DNA from 3 places in the Bacillus sp. S10(2024) genome. Region 3 is predicted to be linked to each of the others. Evidence: riboswitches for the same ligand, from Rfam matches in the RefSeq annotation. Region 3 holds a riboswitch; each other region holds the start of a gene.
The links. A riboswitch is a leader RNA that binds a small molecule or an ion and turns the genes downstream of it on or off. The one in region 3 is predicted to bind S-adenosylmethionine.
Positions count from the first base shown of each region.

Region 1 (8,251 bases), 2.2 Mb from region 3:
GGTGTCAAGGGCATTTGGCCGCGTTTCCTACCACATGCGATGTTTAAAACAAAAGGAAGAAGCAAGTAGCGTTTATGTTGTATTCTGCATAGCAACGACTTATATGTCGAAAAATTAAAATGGATATATAGATGTTTTTGAGAAAAAGGGAGGAATTCACATGTATTTACACGGCACAAGCCGAATTAACGAGCAAGGACACTTAGAAATTGGGGGATGCGATGCTACTGAACTTACAGCGACATATGGTACACCTCTTTATGTATATGATGAAGCAACAATTCGTGAGAAATGTCGTGCATTTCATCGTGCTTTTAGAGAGTGTGGGTTCTCTTACCAAGTAGCATATGCAAGCAAAGCGTTCTTGTGCATGGAAATGTGCCGATTAGCTGCGGAAGAAAATATGTCACTTGATGTTGTGTCTAGCGGAGAGTTATATACAGCGCTGCAAGCAGGATTTCCAGCTGAACGTATCCATTTTCATGGCAACAATAAAACAGAAGAAGAGATGAGAATGGCATTAGAAGCTAACATCGGGTGTTTCGTTGTAGATAATTTTTTGGAACTAGAAGTATTGCATGATTTAGCGAAAGAATACGGGAAAGTTGCCAGTGTTCTGCTTCGTGTGACTCCGGGAGTAGAAGCGCATACGCATGAATATATTACAACAGGTCAAGATGATTCTAAGTTTGGCTTTGGTATTTCAACAGGGCATGCATTACAAGCAATGAAAAATGCATTAGAAAAATCGAATTATCATGTGTTAGGAATTCACTCTCATATTGGATCGCAAATTTTTGAAACGGCAGGATTTGTTCGTGCAATTGAAGTGCTTCACAAATTCTTAGAATTAGTGAGAAAAGAAATGGATTACGTAGCTCCTGTATTAAATGTAGGCGGTGGGTTTGGAATTCGTTATACGGAAGGAGATACACCGCTTGCTCTTGGTGAATATGTGCAAGCAGTAACAGATGCGGTACGCGAGCAGTTTACAGCGTGTGGATATCCACTTCCAGAAATTTGGGTAGAGCCAGGTCGTAGTATTGTTGGGGATGCAGGAACAACTTTGTACACAGTGGGTGCGATTAAAGATATTCCAGGCATTCGCAAGTATGTATCGGTTGATGGTGGCATGACAGATAACCTTCGACCAGCACTTTACGGAGCTCGTTATGAAGCATTGCTAGCAAATCGAGCGAATGAATCTGCTGAAGAGGTTGTTTCCATTGCAGGTAAGTGTTGTGAAAGCGGGGATATGCTCATTTGGGATGTAGCGCTCCCGAAAGTTGTTTCTTGTGATCTTTTGGCTATCTCTTGTACAGGAGCATATGGTTATTCGATGGCAAATAATTACAATCGCATTCGTCGACCGGCAGTTGTGTTTGTGGAAAACGGAAACTCTCATGTTGTTGTTGAGAGGGAATCGTATGATAATATTATCGGAAATGATCGCATACGTGTAAAGGAATTTGTATAAAGTGAAACTTCCATCGGTGGAGGCTTTTTCATCCCCCACCGATGGTTAGTTGAACAATGCCTTCTTTTAAAAAAAAATAAAATTTATCGGAAAACTAGGATTGAAAAAAATCAGAATTGTGTTAAAATGCAAATATAATTAAATTCTTATCAAGAGCGGCGGAGGGAACTGGCCCAAAGAAGCCCGGCAACCTACTTTATAAAAGTAAGGTGCTACTTCCAGCAAAATGGAATCCATTTTGGAAGATAAGGTAGATACGTTACCGGAACAGTCTTTTCGAAATGGGAAAGATTTTTTTTATGAAAAAAGGAGGGGCTGTTCATGGGGGAGCGCGGACAATTTGAGGAAGTAGTAAGTAAGATTCAAGCGATGCTTGCTGATATGAAATATGGCTCAATTACAATTGTTGTGCAAGATGGTAAAGTGATTCAACTTGAAAAAAGTGAAAAAGTACGTTTGAAATAAGCATGCTGACTAGAAAAACTAGAGGCGGCTTTAATCTATTTTTATTAGATTAAAGCCGTCTTTTTGTATGAATTATATGAAGGGGGAGAACGATGTTAACGTATGAAACTTGGAAAAATCATTTTGTTTCATTTCCGGAGGATGATGAAACGAAAGGTGCTTTAGCAGCGGTGCGCTGGGCCTATGAACATTATAGGAAGGATATTGTGTATGCATGCAGCTTTGGGATAGAAGGAATGGTTTTATTGCATGTTATTAACCAAGTAAATCCATCTGCAAATGTTGTATTTTTAGATACAAATATTCATTTTCAAGAAACGTACGACTTAATCAAAAAAGTACGAGAACAATATCCTAAGTTGAATATTATTGAAAAACAACCAGAACTTACGCTTGGAGAACAAGCAAAAGAGCATGGCAATAAATTATGGGAAAATAATCCAAACCTTTGTTGTCAATTAAGAAAGATTAAGCCGTTAGAAGAAGTACTTACAGGTAGGAAAGCATGGATATCAGGTTTGAGAAGAGAGCAGTCTGAAACGAGAAAAAATACGCAGTTCGTTAATCAAGATCATCGATTTCAATCTGTTAAAATTTGTCCGCTTATTCATTGGACTTGGAAGGAAGTTTGGCGTTACGTATACAAGTATAATTTGCCATACAATCCACTTCATGATATTGGGTATCCGAGCATCGGATGTGAAACGTGCACTGTGCAGGTGCAAGAAGGCAGCGATTTAAGAGATGGACGGTGGGCCGGAAAGACAAAAACGGAATGTGGTCTGCATTATCAATAAAGGCTGATAAAAAAGGAGAAGAAGAGAATGAGTGATAGAAAAACATTAGTGAATCGAATTGATACAACATATGAAACAGCACATATTGTAAAGGAAATTGAGCTGGATGGAGTGGCATTAAGTGATTTAGAGCTTATTGCTATCGGTGGATATAGCCCGCTTACTGGTTTTTTAGGGGAAAGTGATTATACATCCGTAGTCGAGGAAATGAGATTAACAAATGGAGAGGTATGGAGCATTCCAATTACATTACCTATAACAGAAGAAAAAGCGAAAGAATTACAAGAAGGGGAAGAGGTTAGGCTTGTAAAAGATAGTGTGACTTATGGTGTGATTCAAGTTGAAGAAATGTACACGTCTAACAAAGAAAAAGAGGCATTTCTTGTCTATAAAACGGTAGAAGACGAACATCCGGGCGTTAAGAAATTATATGATCGTCCTAATGTGTATGTAGGAGGACCAATTACGCTTGTGAAACGAATTGAAAAAGAAAAATTTGCTGCTTATTATTTAGATCCAAGTGAAACACGAGCGGAGTTTCAGCGGCGTGGCTGGAAAACAATCGTCGGTTTTCAAACGAGAAATCCAGTTCATCGGGCACATGAATACATTCAAAAAGCGGCTCTTGAAATTGTTGACGGTTTGTTTTTAAATCCGCTCGTTGGTGAAACAAAGTCAGATGATATTCCAGCTGATGTTCGAATGGAAAGTTACGAAGTTCTTCTTGAAAACTACTATCCAAAAAATCGTGTCTTCTTAGCGGTATTTCCAGCGGCGATGCGATATGCGGGGCCTCGTGAAGCGATTTTTCATGCACTTGTCAGGAAAAACTTTGGATGTACACATTTTATTGTTGGCCGTGACCACGCGGGTGTTGGAAATTATTACGGTACGTATGAAGCACAGGAGATTTTTAACAATTTTACAGTAGAAGAGTTAGGGATTACGCCCCTCTTTTTTGAACATAGTTTTTATTGTGCAAAATGTGAGGGAATGGCATCAACAAAAACATGTCCGCATGGAAAAGAAGCACATGTCATTTTATCAGGCACAAAGGTAAGAGAGCTTTTACGAAATGGAGAATTACCACCAAGTACGTTTAGTCGTAAAGAAGTAGTAGAAGTCTTAATACGTGGGTTGCAAAAAGAAGTTGTGACAAAGTAAGGGGAGAAAATAGATGGGAACAAATATTACTTGGCATGCAGCATCTGTTTCAAAAGAAGAACGCCGAAAACAAAATAAGAATCATAGTTTTGTTCTATGGTTTACAGGTTTATCAGCTTCTGGGAAGTCCACAGTAGCCAATGCGGTAGCTCGCAAATTATTTGAGAAGAATACTGGTAATTATGTATTAGACGGAGATAATATTCGTCACGGTTTAAATAAAGATCTAGGATTTTCCGAGCATGAGCGTACAGAAAATATTCGGCGTATCGGTGAGGTGGCGAAACTATTTGTTGATAATGGAAGCATTGTACTTACAGCATTTATTTCACCATTTCGAGAAGATCGCAGGCAAGTGCGTGACATATTAGAACAAGATGAGTTTGTTGAAGTATTTGTAAAGTGTCCGATTGCAGAGTGTGAAAAGCGTGATCCAAAAGGGTTGTATAAAAAGGCAAGAAGCGGAGAGATTAAGCAGTTTACGGGAATTGACTCTCCATATGAAGAGCCAATTCAAGCTGAGGTTATTGTGGAAACACATCGTTATTCGATTGAAGAGTGCGCACAGCAAATTATTGCTTATTTGCAAAAACGAAGCTTTATCCCGCCATTCGTGGGCAGTAAGACCCCACCTCAAGATCAATAGAAGATCGTTTTCCAACTCCAGTGTCCTGCGATTCTGAACGAGCGCTTCCGCTTTTCTAAAGAAAATAGGTGGGGGATGAAGCACCACCACTGAGTAAAGTTTCACTTTATCTAGGGAGGGAACAAGATGAGTTATGAAAAAGTGTGGGCAAACAATAAAAAATTAAATATAACAGAGAAAAAGAAATTAGAAAAAGACGGTTTAGAAATTTTTAAAGATATTCCATATTATGCTGAACGTGGATTTGCGTCTATTCCGAAAGAGGAGTGGGATTCTTTTAAGTGGGCAGGACTATATTTGCAGCGCCCAAAAGAGGCGGGATATTTTATGATGCGTGTGAATATTCCATCTGGAATTATAACAAATGAACAAGTGGAGGCTCTTGCTTCTATTGCAGAAGATTACGGACGTGATGTACTTGATATCACAACGCGTCAAGCGATTCAGTTTCATTGGCTACAAATTGAGAAAATTCCAGACATTTTCGAGCGATTAGAAAAAGTAGGTTTATCGACAGCTGGTGCATGCGGTGATATTACACGTAATATTACAGGGAATCCACTCGCTGGAATTGACGAAAATGAATTGTTTGATACACAAGAAATTGTGCGAGAGGTATATGAATATTTTCAACACAATGAAGAATTTTCAAATCTGCCTCGTAAATTTAAAATGTCCATTAGTTCAAATGTGTACAATTCAGCAAATGCTGAGATCAACTGCATAGCATTTACACCTGCAACGAAAGAAGTTAACGGAGAGACAATCATTGGTTTTCATGTAAAAGTAGGAGGCGGTTTATCAGCGCGGCCATATTTGGCGGAAGAATTAGATGTATTTGTTTTACCGGAGCAAGTGAAAGAGGTAGCAATTGCGATTGCAACGATATTCCGTGATTTTGGTTATCGTGAAAAGCGCCACTTTGCCCGCTTAAAATTTCTTGTTGCAGATTGGGGAGCAGAAAAATTTAAAGAGCAGCTATTACAATATACTGGACCTTTATATGAGAGAGGAGAAAGCGCCTTAAAAGGTTGGAATGCTGGTTACTTTTACGGTGTTCATAAGCAAAAACAAGATAATCGATACTATATTGGTTTTAATGTGCCAGTTGGTCGTCTGCATGCAGAAGAAATGTATGAGATTGCTAGAATTGCAAAGCAGTATGGGAATGGTGAAATTCGTACGTGTAATTCACAAAACTTTATTATTCCGAATGTGCTGCAAGAAAATATTGATGAACTATTGCAAGAACCATTATTTGAAGCAATTTCTGCAGTGCCAAAGTCATTTATCGGTTATGCAGTTTCTTGTACAGGGATTGAGTATTGCAATTTAGCGTTAGTGGAGACGAAAGAAAGATTACGTAATATTGCAGATTATTTAGACGCACAGCTTGTATTAGATGTACCTGTTCGCATTCATATGGTCGGCTGTCCAAACTCTTGCGGCCAAAGACAAATTGCTGATATCGGCTTGCAAGGTGTCAAAATGAAAACGAAAGAAAAGGGGATAGTTGAAGCGTTTGAAATTTATGTAGGTGGAACCCTGCTCCACGGCGGTGCTTACAATGAAAAGCTAAAGGGAAAAATAGATGGTGAAGACTTGCCCGATGTTCTTACTGCATTTTTAACATATTTTAAGGAAAATAAGTTCCCTAGTGAAACGTTTTATGAATTTGTTAGTCGTGTTGGAGTAACGAATCTACAAGTAGTATTAGATACGATTTTAGAAGAAGTGATTGCATCGTAGGAGGGGGAACAATATGGATTTATATCATTTTGAAGCGGTTTTAGCAAATGGTGTTGTCCCTGTAGTCGTTGTTGCGCAAAGTGAAGAGCAAGCATTCCGTCTCGTTGAAGTGGAACTTGAAAAATATTTTTTACCTTTGCCGGAAGTGAAAGAAATTTCTTTATACGAGAAAAAGAAGATTCGAAGAGGTGCAGCTTTTGTTTTATCCCGCATTAACGAGAAGTAAGAAGAAAAATTGTCAACTTCCATTAATAGAAAAGGTTCTGCTGATGGAAGTTTTACATTATAGAAGAAATGAGGGGGAAGTATGGGGAAAGTGTACATTGTTGGTGCAGGACCTGGTGATCCAGAGTTAATTTCTGTGAAAGGCGTAAAATGTATTCGACAAGCAGATGTCATTTTATATGATCGCCTTGTGAATAAAGAATTGCTTTCTTATGCAAAGCCAGAAGCGGATTTAATTTACTGCGGGAAACTTCCGAACTACCATACGATGAAGCAAGAAACGATTCATGCTTTTTTAGTGAAGTATGCAAAGAAAGGAAAGATTGTGACGCGTTTAAAAGGCGGGGATCCATTTGTATTTGGAAGAGGCGGCGAAGAAGCAGAGGAATTGGTGAAACATGGTGTTCCGTTTGAGATTATTCCAGGGATTACAGCAGGGATTGCAGCAGCTGCTTATGCAGGAATTCCTGTCACACACCGCGAATCTAGCACAAGTTTTGCAGTTGTAACCGGACACCGTAAAGAAGGTGCAAAAGAGGAAGTGAAATGGGAAAACTTAGCGAAGGGCGTCGATACACTTGCTGTTTATATGGGGGTAAGTAATCTTCCGTATATATGTGAACAGCTTTTGAAATATGGAAAAAATAAAGACACACCAGTAGCGATGATTGAGTGGGGAACAACATTATCTCAGCGTACAATTACAGGCACATTAGGAAGTATCGTATCTATAGCGGAAGAGGAGCGAATTCAAAATCCGAGTATGATTGTAGTTGGTGAAGTTGTACGCTTTCGCGAGAAAATTCATTGGTTTGAACAAACGCTTGAACATTCGTATCCACTTAGTGGAGTGCTTTAACATGAAAGCAGTACTTTATATTTGTCATGGCAGTCGTTTACAGGAAGCGTGTGAAGAAGCGACTGCTTTTGTTACATCGTGTATGGAGCGTATACCAGTTCCTATTCAGGAATTATGCTTTTTAGAATTAGCATCTCCTTCTATTGCAGAGGGAGTTACAGCTTGTGTACAACAAGGGGCAACACAAATTGTGATTGTTCCTGTCTTTTTATTAGCGGCAGTTCATGTGAAAAAAGATATTCCTGAGGTGTTAGGACAGTTACAAAAACAATTTCCTTATGTGTCTATTTCATATGGAAATCCATTTGGAGTTTCTCGTGAACTTGTTACTGCAGTTTTAGATGGAAGCGGAATTAAGGAAATTGGAAAACGAGTTACTCTTTTACTTGTAGCAAGAGGGAGTAGTGATGAGGAAACGTTAAGAGATGTTAGGGACATCGCGCTATTGTTGGAAGAGGCAGGTGAAGTAGCAACGGTCGAAGTATGTTATTTAGCGGCAGCTCAGCCACAATTTGAAGAGAAGCTGCGTGAACTTGTTCAAATAACAAATGCTCCGATTGTTATTTTTCCGTATCTTTTATTCACAGGATTGTTAATGAAGAGAATTGAAAAAACGGTTCGGAAATACAACCATTCTCATATTGTGCTATGTCCTTATTTAAGTAAAAATCTGGTGTTTCAAAATATGCTCATTAAACGTACAAAAGAAATGATAAGGGAGAGTGTATATGTATCCATTAACGGTGCGAATAAAGAATAAACGTGTTGTTTTCATTGGTGGTGGACGAGTCGCATCATTTAAGATCGCTCCTTTATTACAAGAAGAAGCTGATATTATTGTCATTAGTAGAAAATTGGATATAAGTTTA
Region 1 covers NZ_JBFLUR010000002.1:2,087,153-2,095,403, reverse strand. The annotation lists gene lysA (diaminopimelate decarboxylase) at 161-1,477, shown strand; SAM riboswitch class I at 1,621-1,729, shown strand; gene AB1280_RS10760 (YezD family protein) at 1,799-1,942, shown strand; gene AB1280_RS10755 (phosphoadenylyl-sulfate reductase) at 2,035-2,739, shown strand; gene sat (sulfate adenylyltransferase) at 2,767-3,903, shown strand; gene cysC (adenylyl-sulfate kinase) at 3,917-4,549, shown strand; gene AB1280_RS10740 (nitrite/sulfite reductase) at 4,676-6,298, shown strand; gene AB1280_RS10735 (DUF3906 family protein) at 6,312-6,524, shown strand; gene cobA (uroporphyrinogen-III C-methyltransferase) at 6,606-7,382, shown strand; gene AB1280_RS10725 (sirohydrochlorin chelatase) at 7,384-8,142, shown strand; gene AB1280_RS10720 (NAD(P)-binding protein) at 8,111-8,251, shown strand, end outside.
Region 1: linked by a shared signal. The riboswitch ahead of AB1280_RS10760 (YezD family protein) and the one ahead of metK (methionine adenosyltransferase) in region 3 are both predicted to bind S-adenosylmethionine.

Region 2 (8,251 bases), 4.0 Mb from region 3:
GACGATGCACTTCATTTACAAGAGCTATTTCAATTTTTAGAAGAGAATAAATAAAAAAGTCCTCATATGAGGACTTTTTTATTTATGAAAGACTTGTTGCTCGGCGTACTTTTTCAATTGGAAAGGGAATCACTTCAGCCATTCTGTTTCGAGTAAATCGTTTTGTGCGAGCGTGACGTAATATATATAATGCAAACAGTAACCCAACAGGAACAGCACCATATAAACTAAAAAATAAAGCGCTTACAGTGGATGCGACGAAACCAATCATACCAATTTCTAACTCATCCATAATAGCCCCCACAACAGCAGGTATAGACCCACAAACGACACCAAAAAGAATTGCTATTATTAACTCCATATATTCCCTTCCTCCTTTTTACAATTTCGTTCTTTTCTTCTATTATTTGTATTATAACACATTTTAAACAGAATATTCAGAAAAAATTCATAAAATGTTCATAATTTTGTAAAAAATATTCAACAAAAAAGAAGGTTTATCTCATAAAAGGAGATAAACCTGTCCAAAGGAGGATGTATATATGTAGAGTGAATAAAGGAAAGGAAAAGGGGAAACCAATTCTCTTTATTCAACATGCTACCTTAATAAAGTGAAACTTTCATCAATGGGGGTCTTACTGTCCACGAATAGTGGGATAAATAGGAACCCAGCCTTCAGTTGTTACAAAAATACGAATTGCCACAATTTGACGATCGTTTTGAAGGGAAAAATAATGTCTCGTGTTTTCAGGAACCGAAATTAAATCTCCTGGTTCAAGTTCAACGTCAAAGAACCGATCATTTTTTCCTTGGATGGTAAAAATGCCATGTCCGCTAACGATAAATCGGACTTCATCATCAGTATGGTGGTGTTCTTGTTTAAAGTTTACTAACAATTCATCTAGATTAGGTGTTGCACTAGAAAGTGAAATAACATCGCTCGCTTGATAGCCGCGGCGCTTAGAAATCTCAGTAACTTCTGGCGCAAACACTTCTAAAATTTCATTTTTATTTTCATCAGTTAATGCGTAGTTTTCTAGTAAATGACCAGGAAGTTTTGTAATATCCCATTTTTCATATAGAACACCTTCATTTTGTAAGAACTGCTGCACTTCTATTGTATTTTCAATACGTGTATTCATTTCATGAATACGTATTTGCACCATGTTGAACACCTCCTTTAATTGATAAAAGTTTAATGTGGAACTGGAATAGAAACTCGTATGCTTCTAATCTTTTTTTTGTATCAAACCCATCTTTTCCCCACACGGTAATACCGTGATTACGAATTAAAACAGCACCTGCATCTTCATGAATATGCTTACGGAATTGCTCACCCAAAGTTGGAATATGTGCATAATTTTCGATAATTGGAATTCGAATAGAAGCTCCTTCTTCCCAAAGGTTGAGCGCTTTAATAATTTCTTGATTGCAGAGTACAACTTCTTGATCGTATACGTTCGTAATGACATTATTATCAGTCGTATGAATGTGTAAGACACATGCAGCATTTGTCAGGTTATAAATGTGAGTGTGCAGCAGTGTTTCGGCAGAAGGGCGTAAATTAGTTTCTAAAACAGGATTGCCGTGTTGATCAACTAACAAAAAGTCATCCGGTGTTGTTTTTGTTTTATCTCTTCCACTTGCTGTAACGAGAAAGGTAAGAGGATTATCACTCACTTTTATTGAAATGTTACCGCTTGTTGCTGGAAACCAATTTCGGTCAGTTAATTCTTTTTTCAGTTCACTCAGTTCTTGCCACTGACGAAAGAGCTGTCTCACTTTATCACCCCTAACAATTTTTCTACTTCGTTTTGTATATTATGAAATGTTTCAAATGGTATATAAGGAATATGGTGTTCTATACATTTAGTAATCAAAAAGTCACGAGCAAATACTTTGTCAGCAAGTTTTGCTGCTTGAAAATCTGTAATAGAATCACCAATTACAATTTTAAAATCGCCTTGTGAGCTTAAATTACGAATAAGCGTTGATTTACAGAGACCACATTTATTTTCACAATGTTCATCGCACGAATGCGGCCAATTTACTTGAATTGTGTCATTGGAAAAATCAGTTGTATTACAGTAAATGTTGTCAAAATCAACAAGTCCTTCGAGAAGAGGATAAACAAAAAAGTCCATTCCCCCTGATATGATATAAAGTGAGATATTATTTTTTTGTAAATAATGTACAAATTCTGTAAAGCCAGTACGAATGCATGCGGTTTCTTTTATAAAAGTTGTAATTTTAGCCTGTAAACTTGAAGGTAATAGAGAAAAAAGTTTTCCTACACCTTCTTGAATAGAAAGTTCTTGCGATAAAATTTGTTGTTTAATAGTTTCGGCCTCTGGTGGAGCAAATTGTTGCATAATGGAAACAATATTATCGTTATTTGTAACTGTGCCATCGAAATCACAAAAAATTTGAATGCTCATGCTTTTACCTCTTTAGCTGGATTGCCCCATAGGCGCAAGGCAGCTTGTAAATAAGAGTCATCACTCTTATGAAGCGGCGTGTTTGTTAATGCTGCATCGATAGCAGCTCGAAATGCTTTTCCGCCCCCCTGTGCGCCGGATGGGTGGCCGTGAATACCGCCGCCAGCATTAATGACACATTGCTCACCGAAGTCACGAATGAGAAGTGGAACAAGTCCTGGATGAATGCCAGCAGATGGAACAGGAAAGCTACGCTTAAAGGGTTCGTTTTCATCTGTAAGTGCTTTAGCTAAATAAAGTGCTTCTTCTTGTTGTAAAGCGACATTTCCATATGGTGATGGAAACAATGAGAGATCTGCACCAGCATAGCGAAGAAGCTTGCCAAGTAATAAAGATGGAGAAAATCCGTATAATCTAGATGCTATGTAAGTTCCGCTTACTGCTGGATGTGCCATAATTGGGATAGAAATATCATTGTCTTCCGCTAAAGCTTGCAACACATCAAGTCCATATGCAAATACGTTGAAAAGTAATAGATCAGCTCCAGCAGCAACGGCTTGTTTTGCCTTTTCTTTTAAATCATAAGTCCGTCCTGAAAGATTAACAGCATATAACGTTTTATGACCATATGTTTCATAAACAGATTGTAATACTTCTTTTCCGGCGTGAATCCGTTCTGACAGTGGTGTTAACGGATTATCAAATAAAATTTCATCATCTTTTACAATGTCAACACCGCCGCTTGCTTGATCGCGAAGCTGTGTTTTTAAATAACCGATATTCCGGCCGATCATTCCTTTGAAAATACTCATGAGAAGAGGTCGATTGTGAACATTTAAATTGTTTCGTATTTCATCGATGCCAAATTTAGGACCAGGGAAGCTCCTTTTGATTTCATCAGAAAATGTTAAATCAATTAATTTAATTTCTCCGTCCAAGGATAATTTCCCGAAAACAGTTGTAAAAATGGCTGGTAAGTCGGTTGTGAAGTTAGCAGCTGGATAGTGAATTTTAATCAGTCCACGTGTTACTTTTTTATCAAGATATATGTTTGTTTTTTCATCATCTTCTAATTTTTCTACGCTAACGACTGAACCTTTATATTGTTTTAATTGTTCTTGTAGCAAATGGGGTAAGTGTGTCCACGAACCAACTGTTAAACCGAGAGCAATTTGCTCTGCTTTTTTGATTAAATTATGAGAATCATCGTGAATGAAGTAAGTTGCTGTTATTCCGCTCATTTTCATAACCTCCTAGTTGAATAAAAAAAACCTCTCAGCTAAGGAGAGGTTTTTTTACAACCAGCTCCTTATCTGTCAGCGTAACGCTGCGAGAATTAGCACCGTGCCTACATAAAGTAGATCGGTTGCCGGGTTTCATCGGGCTCGTCCCTCCACCAGCTCTTGATAAGAAGTATTTGGAAATGTTTAAAAATTTTAATAACTGAATTTTGACAGAGAATTTTTACGTTGTCAATGATTTTTTGAAAATTTTTAATTTAGCAATTCTATGAACTGCTTCTTGAAGGCGTTCCTCTGAATGTAATAAACCGACGCGAATATAACCTTCCCCGTGTTTTCCGAAGCCGATGCCTGGGGCGACAGCAACGTGCGCTTGTTTTAATAGTACATCAGCAAATTCCTCTGACGTATACCCATCTGGAATGGGGAGCCAGGCAAAGAAAGAACCTTTCGGTGAAGTGACATTCCAGCCGATAGAACGACAAGCAGTAATAAAAGCATTTTTTCGAGATTCATAGCGCTCTACGAGTTCATCGACACAAGTTTGCGGGCTTAATAATGCTTCGCGAGCAGCTTCTTGTACAGCACCAAAAATACTAACATACATATGATCTTGTAATAAGTTAATCGTTTCAATAACACTTTCATTCCCAACGGCAAACGCGATGCGCCATCCTGCCATATTATATGTTTTTGATAACGTATAAATTTCAATACCAATATTTTTTGCCCCATCGATTTGTAAGAAACTCATCGGCTTTTTAGTATCAAAACCGATGGCGCCATACGCGAAATCATGGCAGACTAAAATGTCATGTTTGTTTGCAAACGATACAGTTTCCTCAAAGAATTTTGTTGTTGCAACGGCTCCGGTTGGATTGTTTGGATAGTTTAAAAACATTAATTTTGCTGCATCGGCAGTTTGTATATTAATCTTTGTATAATCAGGTAAAAATTTATTTTCTGCTAGTAGTGGCATTGTAGCAATCTTTGCCTTTGCTAAGGATATCCCTGATAAATAGTCTGGATAACCTGGATCAGGAACAAGGATTGTATCATTTGGATTCGTAAAACAAAGTGGTAATTCAACTAAGCCAGCTTTCCCGCCAAATAGAATAGCTATTTCTGTTTTCGGGTTTAATTGTACACCGTATTCACGCTCATAAAATGTAGCGACAGCCTCTTTTAAACTTTCATGTCCTCGAAATGGAGGATATTTATGATGAATCGGGTGTTCTGCTGCACGTTGTAATGCTGATACGATGTGTGCTGGTGTTGGTTGATCTGGATTTCCTTGCCCTAAGTTAATAACATCATGACCAGCCTGCATTACTCTATTTACTTTGGCGACAAGAGAAGCAAAAAATTGTGTTGGTAATGATGTTAATATCTCAGAAGATTGAAAATGTTTCATACTTTCCACCTCTTTTGAAAGTTGTTGCAATTATAGTGACAAATGATATAATCTTTCCAACTTTTTGTAAAGAAAAAAATAAAAAGGAAGAAGGAAGAGCGTAATGAAAATTGCTTGTGTACAAATGAATATCAGTTTTGGTGATGTTGCAAAAAATATAGAACATGCTGAAACAAAAATAAACGAAGCGATGAAGGAAAATCCAGATGTTATTGTATTACCAGAGTTATGGGCAACAGGTTATGATTTAGAGCGTCTTCCTGATATTGCTGATCAAGATGGCAATTATACGAAATGGTTATTAGCGAAGTGGAGTAAGCAAAATGGTATAAATATTGTTGGGGGTTCGATCGCAAAGCAGACAGAGAATGGTGTTACAAATACGATGTATATTAGTGATCGAACCGGAAACATTGTGGCTGAATATAGTAAAGTGCACTTGTTTCAGCTGATGGATGAGCATAAATATTTGATTGCTGGAAATGAAACGGGGCATTTTCTATTGGAGGGTATACCATGTGCAGGAACAATTTGCTATGATATTCGTTTTCCAGAGTGGGTGCGCGTTCATACTGCGCATGGGGCAACCGTGTTATTTGTTGTAGCGGAGTGGCCGCTTGTTCGTTTAGCGCATTGGCGAGTATTGCTTCAAGCAAGGGCGATTGAAAATCAATGTTATGTTGTGGCTTGCAATCGTGCTGGGAGTGATTCTAATAATGTTTTTGCAGGACATTCCCTTATTATTGATCCTTGGGGAGAAATTGTTACTGAGGCTGATGAAACAGAAACGATTTTGTATGGAACGTTAGATATAAAGAAAATTTCTGAAGTACGTAAAGGGATTCCTGTTTTTTTTGATCGTCGTCCAGAATTGTACGCGACAAAAAAATGTTGACAAACAAATTTTATTCTTGGTATAGTCAGAAACGAAAATAAAAAATTCAGATAACTATATATACTCTTATCAAGAGCAGGTGGAGGGATTTGGCCCGATGAAACCCAGCAACCGACCGTAATACCATTGTGAAATGGGGCGCATGATTGGCGCCTAGTAAGGCACGGTGCTAATTCCAACAGAAAGAAACTTTCTGGTAGATAAGAGGGGAGAAGTGAATCTTCAAACCTCTTTCGGTGTAGAAAGGGGTTTTTCTTATGATGAAAAGCCCTAATATATTAGGGGGAATCAAAGTGGGATACAAGCAGTTAACAGAAAAAACGGCCGTAACATATGCGAAAGAGAATGGTTATTTTTCAGAAGAGGCAGTTGTTACTTGTGAAGAAATTGGTGATGGGAATTTAAATTATGTGTTTCGTTTGCATGATGGGAAGAAGGGGCTCATTCTTAAGCAGGCTCTTCCATATGCGAAGGTAGTAGGAGAAAGTTGGCCGCTATCTTTACGCCGTGCAACAATTGAAAGTAATGCATTGCAAATTTTTGTGAAATATGTTCCAGAATATGTTCCGAAAGTATATGGACACGATGAAACGTTAGCAATTATTGTTATGGAAGATTTATCAGCATTAACGATAACAAGAAAAGGATTAATAGCCGGAGAAGATTATCCGTTATTATCTCGGCATATTGGCCGTTTTTTAGCCCGTGTTCTTTTCTATACATCAGATTTTGGATTACAAGCAGAAGAAAAAAGAGTGTTAGATAGTCAATTTGTAAATCCAGATTTATGTAAGATTACAGAAGACCTTGTATTTACTGATCCATTTGCAAATTATGAAACAAACGACTATGAAGAAGAATTACAAGATATTATTGACGAACTTTGGTGTGATAAAAATTTGAAGCTACAAGTAGCACAATATAAATATAAATTTTTAACAAGAAAAGAAGCGTTAATTCACGGTGATTTACATACGGGAAGTATATTTTCTTCCTCTTCCGAAACGAAAGTGATTGATCCAGAATTTGCGACATTTGGTCCGCTTGGATTTGATTTAGGTCAATTTATTGCAAATTTATTAGTAAATGCGTTGTCGCGTGAAGAGAATAAACGCAGTGTATTATTTTACCACATCGAACAAACATGGAGCGTTTTCGTAGAAACATTTACAAAACTATGGATGCTTGAAGGGATAGAGCCATACACGCGAGAAAAACAATGGTTACCAATTGTACTGAAAAATATATTCGCTGATGCAGTTGGGTTTGCGGGATGTGAGATGATACGCCGGACAATCGGGTTAGCTCATGTTGCTGATTTAGATGGAATTTCTCAAAGTGAAGCAAGGTTACTAGCGAAACGGCATGCATTACGTTTAGGAAGAAAGCTACTTCTACATGAAACAGAAAATGCGGATGCTCGTTTATTCGGTATACAATTTGAATCTATTGTTTTTGAAAAGGAAGTGAGGGTATGAGTAGTAGTAGTCCCACCCTCTGTTATGTGGAAGAATGTGTATAGTGGTATTTGCAGATATTTTGAAAAACAGTTGAAATGATTTAGTTTGTTTTAGTTACCACTTTTCTGTCTCTCCGCTTATTTATAATAAGAAGGGAGGAGACAACGATGGAGGAATGGATATCAGTTATTGGCAATGTTGGCTTTCCGATTGTTGTTACGCTATACTTGCTTCATAGAATTGAAAGTAAGTTAGATAGCGTTATTGTTGCGATTGAGAAGCTACCAAAACAAATGCAAAGATATGAATCTCCAAAAGAAAATATGTAACGGAAACGGATTGTGTGGAAGAAGCACAATCCGTTTCTTATATTGATATAGAAGAAAAATAGTTTGTTGAATTTTACTGTGCCGTATAACCACCGTCAATGACAACTGCTTGTCCTGTAATCCCTTTTGCTTTTTCGCTTGCTAAAAATAAGGCGTAGTTTGAAATTTCTTCTGTATGTAATAATCGTTGTTGCGGTACAAGCGGGTAAATAATATCTTCTAGTACATGTTCAAGCGGGACATTTCTTGTTGTGGCTAAATCTTGAAGTTGATTACGAACAAGAGGGGTATCAACATATCCGGGACAAAGTGCATTTACGGTAATACCATATTCAGCGCCTTCTAGTGCAGCGACTTTGGTAAGGCCAATTACTCCATGCTTGGCGCTATTATATGCAGATTTGCCTGCAAAGCCAACGAGACCATTAATAGAAGCAATGTTAATGATGCGACCGTATCGTTGTTTTTTCATAA
Region 2 covers NZ_JBFLUR010000002.1:295,791-304,041, forward strand. The annotation lists gene AB1280_RS01665 (DUF3909 family protein) at 1-54, shown strand, start outside; gene AB1280_RS01670 (hypothetical protein) at 83-361, opposite strand; gene AB1280_RS01675 (1,2-dihydroxy-3-keto-5-methylthiopentene dioxygenase) at 636-1,166, opposite strand; gene AB1280_RS01680 (methylthioribulose 1-phosphate dehydratase) at 1,144-1,782, opposite strand; gene AB1280_RS01685 (2-hydroxy-3-keto-5-methylthiopentenyl-1-phosphate phosphatase) at 1,779-2,438, opposite strand; gene mtnW (2,3-diketo-5-methylthiopentyl-1-phosphate enolase) at 2,435-3,679, opposite strand; SAM riboswitch class I at 3,745-3,851, opposite strand; gene AB1280_RS01695 (pyridoxal phosphate-dependent aminotransferase) at 3,903-5,093, opposite strand; gene AB1280_RS01700 (carbon-nitrogen family hydrolase) at 5,197-5,988, shown strand; SAM riboswitch class I at 6,052-6,195, shown strand; gene mtnK (S-methyl-5-thioribose kinase) at 6,282-7,466, shown strand; gene AB1280_RS01710 (YvrJ family protein) at 7,616-7,777, shown strand; gene AB1280_RS01715 (3-hydroxybutyrate dehydrogenase) at 7,851-8,251, opposite strand, start outside.
Region 2: linked by a shared signal. The riboswitch ahead of mtnK (S-methyl-5-thioribose kinase) and the one ahead of metK (methionine adenosyltransferase) in region 3 are both predicted to bind S-adenosylmethionine.

Region 3 (8,251 bases):
CTAAATTCAATAAAATAGCCATTGGAAATAGAAAAAGGTTAGAATAAAACCAATTTGTTGCATAACCATATCCATTTAAAAAGGTACTATCAATGTAAAATGGGTATTGAGATGTTTTAATTGCTTCAGCTAATCCGAATATGCGATTAAAATGGAATCCTATATCATCTCCTGCCAATACTAAATCTTTGTCCCAAAATAAATTCATTTGTATAATAGTACATATGAATATAAGGGCGATGATAGCGGAGAATGCTAAAGCATCTTTTTTATTAACCTTTATTAACTTCACGATTTTTATCCTCCGTATATTTTGATTTATACATATCATGGAAATATAAGGTTATTTTACCAAATTTATATCAACAAATAAACAGCGAATATTTTGTCGAATTTATGAATGAGAAGAAAAAAAGGTATTACTTATAAAGAAGAGGAAATGTTTGAGTGCTATATTTATCCCGCATTAACGGGCAGTAAGCCCCCCACCTCAAGATTGAGAGAAGCGAAGAAGATAGGTAGGAGTAGTTCAATGGTCCTATGGTTTGTAAAGTCAGAAAAAACGTTACTTGTAAAAGAAAATATATCAAAATAAGAAAGCAGAGTAGATCTGCTTTCTTATTTTTTGATTTTCGGTAATAAAATAAGATACAAAATTGCTATAACAAATGGAATCCAGTTAAGAAAAGGGAAGCGGAAATAAGTGACGAGAATCATACCGGTGAGAAGAACGCTGAGGACGGCATAGAAAACGCTATGCTTAGGTGTATACCAATATAACGTTAAGCCGACGAGAGCCGGGATAAGGAAATGAATAAGAGCGATGAGAAAGAAGAGCAATGGAAGTCCCTCCTTTATTGTGTACTTACTATATAATATCCACATTTTGTTAGAATGATATCTTATTTTATAAAAAAATGTTTGAAAAAACGACACAATTCGACTCGTTATTTGCAAGAGATTTTTTGTATAATGTTATTTCTTAAATTCAATTTAATAATATAAACACTATCAAAATAGTTGAAAATTTGTAAATCCATTTAAACAGCTGGTATGGAGAGATGATTTGTTTTTGTATTGCACGTGGTAGGGAATCGATTACATACTTTTACCCACTTAAAAAAGTGGTTTTTACGTTGTTTTTTAATTGGACGATATTTGATATAGAGATTTTGCAGTAGAGGAGCCAGAACATGATTAGCATGTCGTTACAAACATTTAAAGTACAAACATATTATATTTTAGCACTGATGCTGTTAGGCTGGACATTTACTCCGTTTTCTCCGCACTTTTTAGGAATCGGTCTTGGTTTTCTCGTGAGCACATATTGTGTTTGGATTTTAGGGCGCCGCATTGAAAAAATCGGAGAGAGCATAGTAAAAAAAAGTAAGTCACCAACTCTTGGTATGATAAACAGATTTGCAGCAGCAATACTTGGTGCCATTATTATGTACGAGATTGAGCATCATATGGTGATGTGGGCATTTGCTGTTGGGATTATGGGCGGGTATATATTAATTGTGATTAATTTAGCATATTACAGTATGAAAGATGTGAAGAAATAGGGAAGAGGCTTGCGAGATTACTCGTAAGCCTCTTTTATATGTAAGTATGCGCAATTACAAGAAAACATGGGCTTTGTCGGTGAATACTTGTTTTCTTGCAGTCACAACATACTTATTCACATTAAAGTCAGGTTAAGCGATTGGACCGCCAAGGTTTACAACTGTTTCAGAAACAGTATCAAATTTCTTGAAGTTTTCTTTGAACTTATTTGCAAGTTCAGTTGCTTTTACTTTGTAAGCTTCTTTATCAGTCCATGTTTGTTCTGGCATTAATACTTCATCAGGTACACCGGGAACATGAAGTGGTACTTCAAGACCAAAGATATCATGTTTTGCTGTTTCAGTGTTGTCAAGCTCGCCGTTTAACGCAGCTTGCACCATTGCGCGTGTATGACCTAAGTTCATACGTTTTCCAACGCCGTATTCGCCGCCAGTCCAGCCAGTGTTCACTAAGAATACTTTTGCATCATGCTTCTCGATCTTTTCACCAAGCATTTCTGCGTAGCGAGATGCATCAAGTGGTAAGAATGGAGAACCAAAGCATGTTGAGAATGTTGCTTGCGGAGAAGTAATACCGCGCTCAGTTCCTGCTAGTTTACTAGTGTAACCGCTTAAGAAATGATACATAGCTTGCTCTTTCGTTAATTTACTGATTGGAGGCAACACGCCGAATGCATCAGCAGTTAAGAAAATAATTGTATTAGGATGACCTGCAACGCTAGGTAATACGATGTTATCAATTGCATCAATTGGATAAGCTGCACGTGTATTTTCTGTTAATGCAGTGTCATCGTAATTTGCAATGCGTGTATGTTCATCAATTACAACGTTTTCTAAAACAGAGCCGAATTTAATTGCGTCAAAGATTTGTGGCTCTTTCTCACGAGATAAGTTCACACATTTTGCATAGCAACCGCCTTCAATATTAAACACACCGTTATCAGACCAACCGTGCTCATCATCACCAATTAATTTACGGTTTGGATCAGCAGATAATGTTGTCTTACCTGTTCCAGATAAACCGAAGAATAAAGCAACATCGCCTTCTTCGCCTACGTTTGCAGAGCAGTGCATAGAGAAAATGTCTTGCTCTGGAAGTAAGTAGTTCATGATAGAGAAGATTGATTTTTTCATTTCACCAGCGTATTCTGTGCCGCCGATTAACACGATACGCTTTTCAAAAGAAACGATAATAAATGTTTCTGAATTTGTGCCGTCAACTTCTGTATCTGCTTTAAAGTTTGGTGCAGATACAATTGTGAACTGTGCATCATGATCTTGTAATTCTTCTTCAGTTGGACGAATGAATAATTGGTGCGCAAATAGGTTATGCCAAGCATATTCATTAATAACTTGAAGAGGAAGACGGTAGTTGCGGTCTGCTCCTGCAAATCCTTTGAATACGAATAGTTCTTCCTTATCTTTTAAGTATTCTAGCACTTTTGTATATAATTTATTGAAATGTTCTTCAGAAATTGGTTGGTTAACAGATCCCCAAGCAATTTTGTCCGTAACAGATGCTTCGTCTACAATAAATTTATCTTTCGGAGAACGTCCTGTATATTTTCCTGTTGAAACAGAAACTGCGCCAGTAGAAGATAATTGACCTTCTTTTCTCATTAATACCTTTTCCGTTAATTGCGGAACGCTCAATTGAACCTGTGCATTGCTTCCGTTCAATAGTTCATGTAATCCAATTTGGACATTCGCAGTACTCATATTTATATACCATCCTTTATTTGATTTATGAATATTCATCGTAATCCCCACCAAAAGTATAACACAATCATATAAATAATGTATACTATTTATTTGTTTTTGTTTGTGTTATTATATTATTTTTTTCCATAAATTTCTGGTATGAAAAACTTATAGGAATATGTGTATTTGGATTGACAAATGAAAGTCATTTCTTTAGTATAGTTGAGGACGGATACTCTCTTATCCCGAGCTGGCGGAGGGACAGGCCCGATGAAGCCCGGCAACCTCACTTGTATGGACAACAAACAAGTGAATAGGTGCTTAAACCTGTGCGAGGCGAATTGTCTCGAACGATAAGAGCGAAGGGCAAAAAGCAGTATGCAAGTAGCAAATACAACCTTTCCTCTATTAAGGAAGGGTTTTTCTTTTGCACTTGTGTGGGAAAATACATGAATGTCGCAGTTTGTGGCAAATTAAGGATGAGTTCCGTACAATATATACAATTACTGTAGGGAGGTTTACCACATGACAAAAAAACGTCATCTGTTCACATCTGAATCTGTAACTGAAGGACATCCAGATAAAATTTGTGACCAAATTTCTGATTCAATTTTAGATGCAATCTTAGCAAAAGATGCAAACGCACGTGTAGCTTGTGAAACAACAGTAACAACTGGTTTAGTATTGGTAGCGGGAGAGATTACAACTTCTACTTATGTAGATATCCCAAAAATCGTTCGTGAAACAATTCAAGGAATCGGTTATACTCGTGCAAAATACGGATTCGATGCAGAAACTTGCGCAGTTTTAACATCTATCGATGAGCAATCTGCTGACATCGCAATGGGTGTTGACCAAGCGTTAGAAGCACGCGAAGGTCAAATGACTGACGAAGAGATTGAAGCAATCGGTGCTGGCGACCAAGGTTTAATGTTTGGCTTCGCATGTAATGAAACAAAAGAATTAATGCCACTTCCAATCTCACTTGCTCACAAATTAGCTCGTCGTTTAACGGAAGTTCGTAAGGATGATACATTACCATATTTACGTCCAGACGGTAAAACACAAGTAACAGTTGAGTATGATGAAAATGGTAAACCAGTTCGCGTCGATACAATCGTAATTTCTACGCAACATCATCCAGAGATTGCTTGGGAACAAATCGATCGCAACTTAAAAGAATTTGTTATTAAACCAGTTGTACCAGCTGAATTAATCGATGAAGAAACAAAATTCTTCATTAACCCAACTGGCCGCTTCGTTATCGGTGGACCACAAGGGGATGCTGGTTTAACAGGTCGTAAAATTATCGTAGATACTTACGGCGGATATGCTCGTCACGGCGGCGGTGCATTCTCTGGTAAGGATGCGACAAAAGTTGACCGCTCTGCAGCATACGCAGCTCGTTACGTTGCGAAAAACATCGTAGCAGCAGGACTTGCTGACAAAGCAGAAGTACAACTTGCATACGCAATCGGCGTAGCACAACCAGTATCTATCTCTGTTGATACATTCGGCACTGGTAAAGTATCTGAAGAAGTACTAGTAGAACTAGTTCGAAGCAACTTCGATCTTCGCCCAGCTGGTATCATCAAAATGTTAGACTTACGTCGCCCAATTTACAAACAAACAGCAGCTTACGGCCACTTCGGACGTACTGATGTAGATCTATCATGGGAACGTACAGACAAAGCTGAAGCTTTAAAAGAGCAAGCTGGTCTATAATAATAGGAAGAAAAAAGCTTTGCGCGTGTGCGCAAAGCTTTTTTCTATTTATGGGAATACATAAAGTTTTCTCTTGCGTATTTTAAAAATAAGCAAGAATGTTTGACTATGTTATATGGTCGTTTCACAAAAAATGCGGTTGGTTTCATTCATTTTCATATCAATAAGTCAAACGTTATTTATTGAATGTTACTTTCCCTTTAACACCATCCACTTTTATCTTATCGTTTTTAGCACCTAAGATTGTTACGTTTTTTTCAATACTATTTATATCGGCTGATCCATCCCCAATCTTAGCCCGTACTGATCCATTAATATCTTTAATAACAACTGCCCCATTATTATTATCGACATTGATGTCAGATGACACATTGGAAATATTAATTTTCCCATCCCTATTTGTTACACTAACAGTCCCCTTAACATTGGAAATGTCTATATTTCCATTCACATTAAGAATGTTTATATCTGAATCCAATTTAGAAACTGTAATAGCTCCGTCTCTATGGTTTTCTTTAAATTCCACTTTTACGTTCTTAGGTACTGAGAGTTTCACATCAACCCAAGTTTCACTACTACTAAAGAATTGCCCATCAAAAGAAGTATTTAAGTTGGCGACTCCATTTTTTTCTGAAAGGTCTAGTTTTAATTTGTCTATGCTGATTCCTTTTGCTTTTGCATGAATAGAAGCTTCTATTTTATCCGATGTAGAATTTGTTGAAATATCAATATTACCATTACGATTATCTAATGTTAATTTTTTAACATTAGAGGCTGATAGTTCCAGTTTTTGTTCCTTTGTTTCACTTTCAGAACTAGAACAGCCAGTAAGGATTAAAGTGATTAACGTACAAAAAATAATTAATTTTTGCTTCATTTTGCTTTCCTCCAGTCTTTAAACAACATCTCTTTTCACAAAAATGGGATACGAAACTAAGTGCATGATGAATAGATGAATGAAGATTAATACAAGAGCAAAGCTTAAGGACATTCCTTCTACAGGTGGACTCTCGTATATAAAATTCGATAAGTCTGTATTAGAGAAGATAAAATATTGTGTCCAACTGAAACCTTTTAATGAAATGCTCATAACAAAACCTGTAATTGTTATTAAAAGAGAAAAGACGATTGAGAATGTTGAACTTTTAAATGCAGCTGAAATCATAAATGCGAAAGTCGCAACAATAAGTAAGAAAGGAATTTTAAAGAGTAAGCTACCAATTAGTGCTTGAAGGACACTTGTTTTTTGAACGACTTGATCTTTGACGAATAAGTAGTCGCTGTTTATGCCATCAAATCCTAAAAGAATACCACTAAATAGAATTGAAAAAATAAAGGTGATTCCGACTAGAAATAGTCCAAATAATAAAGTCGAAATATATTTAGAAAAATATATTTGTGTACGAGTAGCAGTTCGAGTTAATAAAAATTTAATCGTCCCGGATTGAAATTCACTTGCGACACTTTCACCAGCTATTATTAAGGTAAGAATAGAAATCGCTACTAAAAAATTTGTACTTTGTCCAATTGTAAAGAACCATGCATTGTTTTCTGGTTTTATATTGTTGTCAATGTAATACTTATTTAGTAAAAATTTTTTTTCATTTTCGAGTATTTCCAGCGGTAATGTTTTAGATTCTTTTTCAACTTTAAGTAATGCATTTTCTTCTATAAGAGAGGTTTTCCAATCATCTCCATAGTTAACTTGATGAGAAAATTTTACATTTAGAAATTGCACTAGAATAAATAGGACCATAACTCCTATCATGACCCAAGTTCTTTTACGTTTAAAAGTTTTCATGTTTTCATTCTTGATTAGATTAAGCATTACGTAGTTCATCCCCTGTCATTTCGATGAATTTGTCTTCTAAAGTGGTTTTAATCGTTTGAACACCATAAACATTTACTCCACTTCTTGCTAACGTATCACTAATTTCTGGTATACGTTCTTTACTAATTGTAATATTGATCATATTTTGGTTTGTTACAATTTCTGCTCCTACTAATAACTTTTGAAGTACTGGAATAGCTAAATCTGTTCGGTCTACTTCAAATTGAACACAACTTATCTTTTCTTTTGTAATATCTTTCATGTCATGTAAACCTACCATATAACCCTTATCAATAATGGCTATACGGTCACACATCATTTCCATTTCAGCCATTTGGTGACTTGATACAACAATTGCTACATTTTCACTTTTGGCTAGTTTCTTTAAGTGAAGTCTTAAATCACGAATACCTTTAGGGTCAAGTCCATTTGTAGGTTCATCTAATAGTAGAAGTAAGGGCTTGTGTACTAAAACAATCGCAAGAGCGAGCCGTTGTTTCATTCCTAAAGAATAAGTCGAAACTTTGTTATGAATACTTTTCTCCAACCCAACTAAAGATACCACCTCATTTAATCGTTCGTTAGGGACACTGGGTGTCATTCGAGAGAAGTGAAGAAGATTATCATAGCCAGATAAAAATTTGTACAAATCAGGATTCTCAACAATTACTCCTACATGTCTCATTGCTTCTTTAAAATTGTTATCTATGTTTTTTCCATTAATTTCAACCGTTCCGCTAGACTTTGAAATTAATCCAACTATCATTCTAATTGTGGTAGTTTTTCCAGCTCCGTTTGGACCGAGGAGTCCAAGTATTTCTCCTTCATTTACATCAAACGATAATTGATTGACAAGTGTTTTTCTTCTAATTTTTTTAGTTAAATTGTTTATTTTCAAGATACTCATTTTTTTCATCTCCTTATGCATTTTAATTTTCAACTCAATACGATGAGTCGTGTTCTTAGTTATCAACGTATCAAAATGAATGTAATAAAGCACAGTGACAAAATGTAATAACCTTGCTATGATAAAAATATAATGATGGAAAATATATACACTAGGTGAAGGTTTTTTAGTGGGAGGTGCTTATACGGTTGATTTCAGTACAAAATAAATTACTTTGGCAGCATTGGCTAATCGTATTCATTCGTATCTTTTGGATCGCTGCAGTTGCAGTTTTAACGTATCAAGATAATCCTACATTCCCCTTTGAAAGTGTTTTTTGTATGACATTAATACTGTATGTCATACCTGTAATATTATATAAAATTCGATATGAACTATATTTATTGGCCGAGATCATATTAGTGGGAGGGCTTTCACTTTATCTTGCACATACGTATCATCTAGCACAGTTTTTTTCTCCTGCAATTTTAACATTGGCATTTTTTTGTCGAGGAAAAGCTAATTTCTATACATTACCTTTAA
Region 3 covers NZ_JBFLUR010000002.1:4,262,512-4,270,762, forward strand. The annotation lists gene AB1280_RS21660 (hypothetical protein) at 1-292, opposite strand, end outside; gene AB1280_RS21665 (hypothetical protein) at 619-840, opposite strand; gene AB1280_RS21670 (ATP synthase subunit I) at 1,194-1,565, shown strand; gene pckA (phosphoenolpyruvate carboxykinase (ATP)) at 1,698-3,284, opposite strand; SAM riboswitch class I at 3,504-3,626, shown strand; gene metK (methionine adenosyltransferase) at 3,792-4,991, shown strand; gene AB1280_RS21685 (hypothetical protein) at 5,167-5,868, opposite strand; gene AB1280_RS21690 (ABC transporter permease) at 5,887-6,819, opposite strand; gene AB1280_RS21695 (ABC transporter ATP-binding protein) at 6,812-7,729, opposite strand; gene AB1280_RS21700 (response regulator) at 7,918-8,251, shown strand, end outside.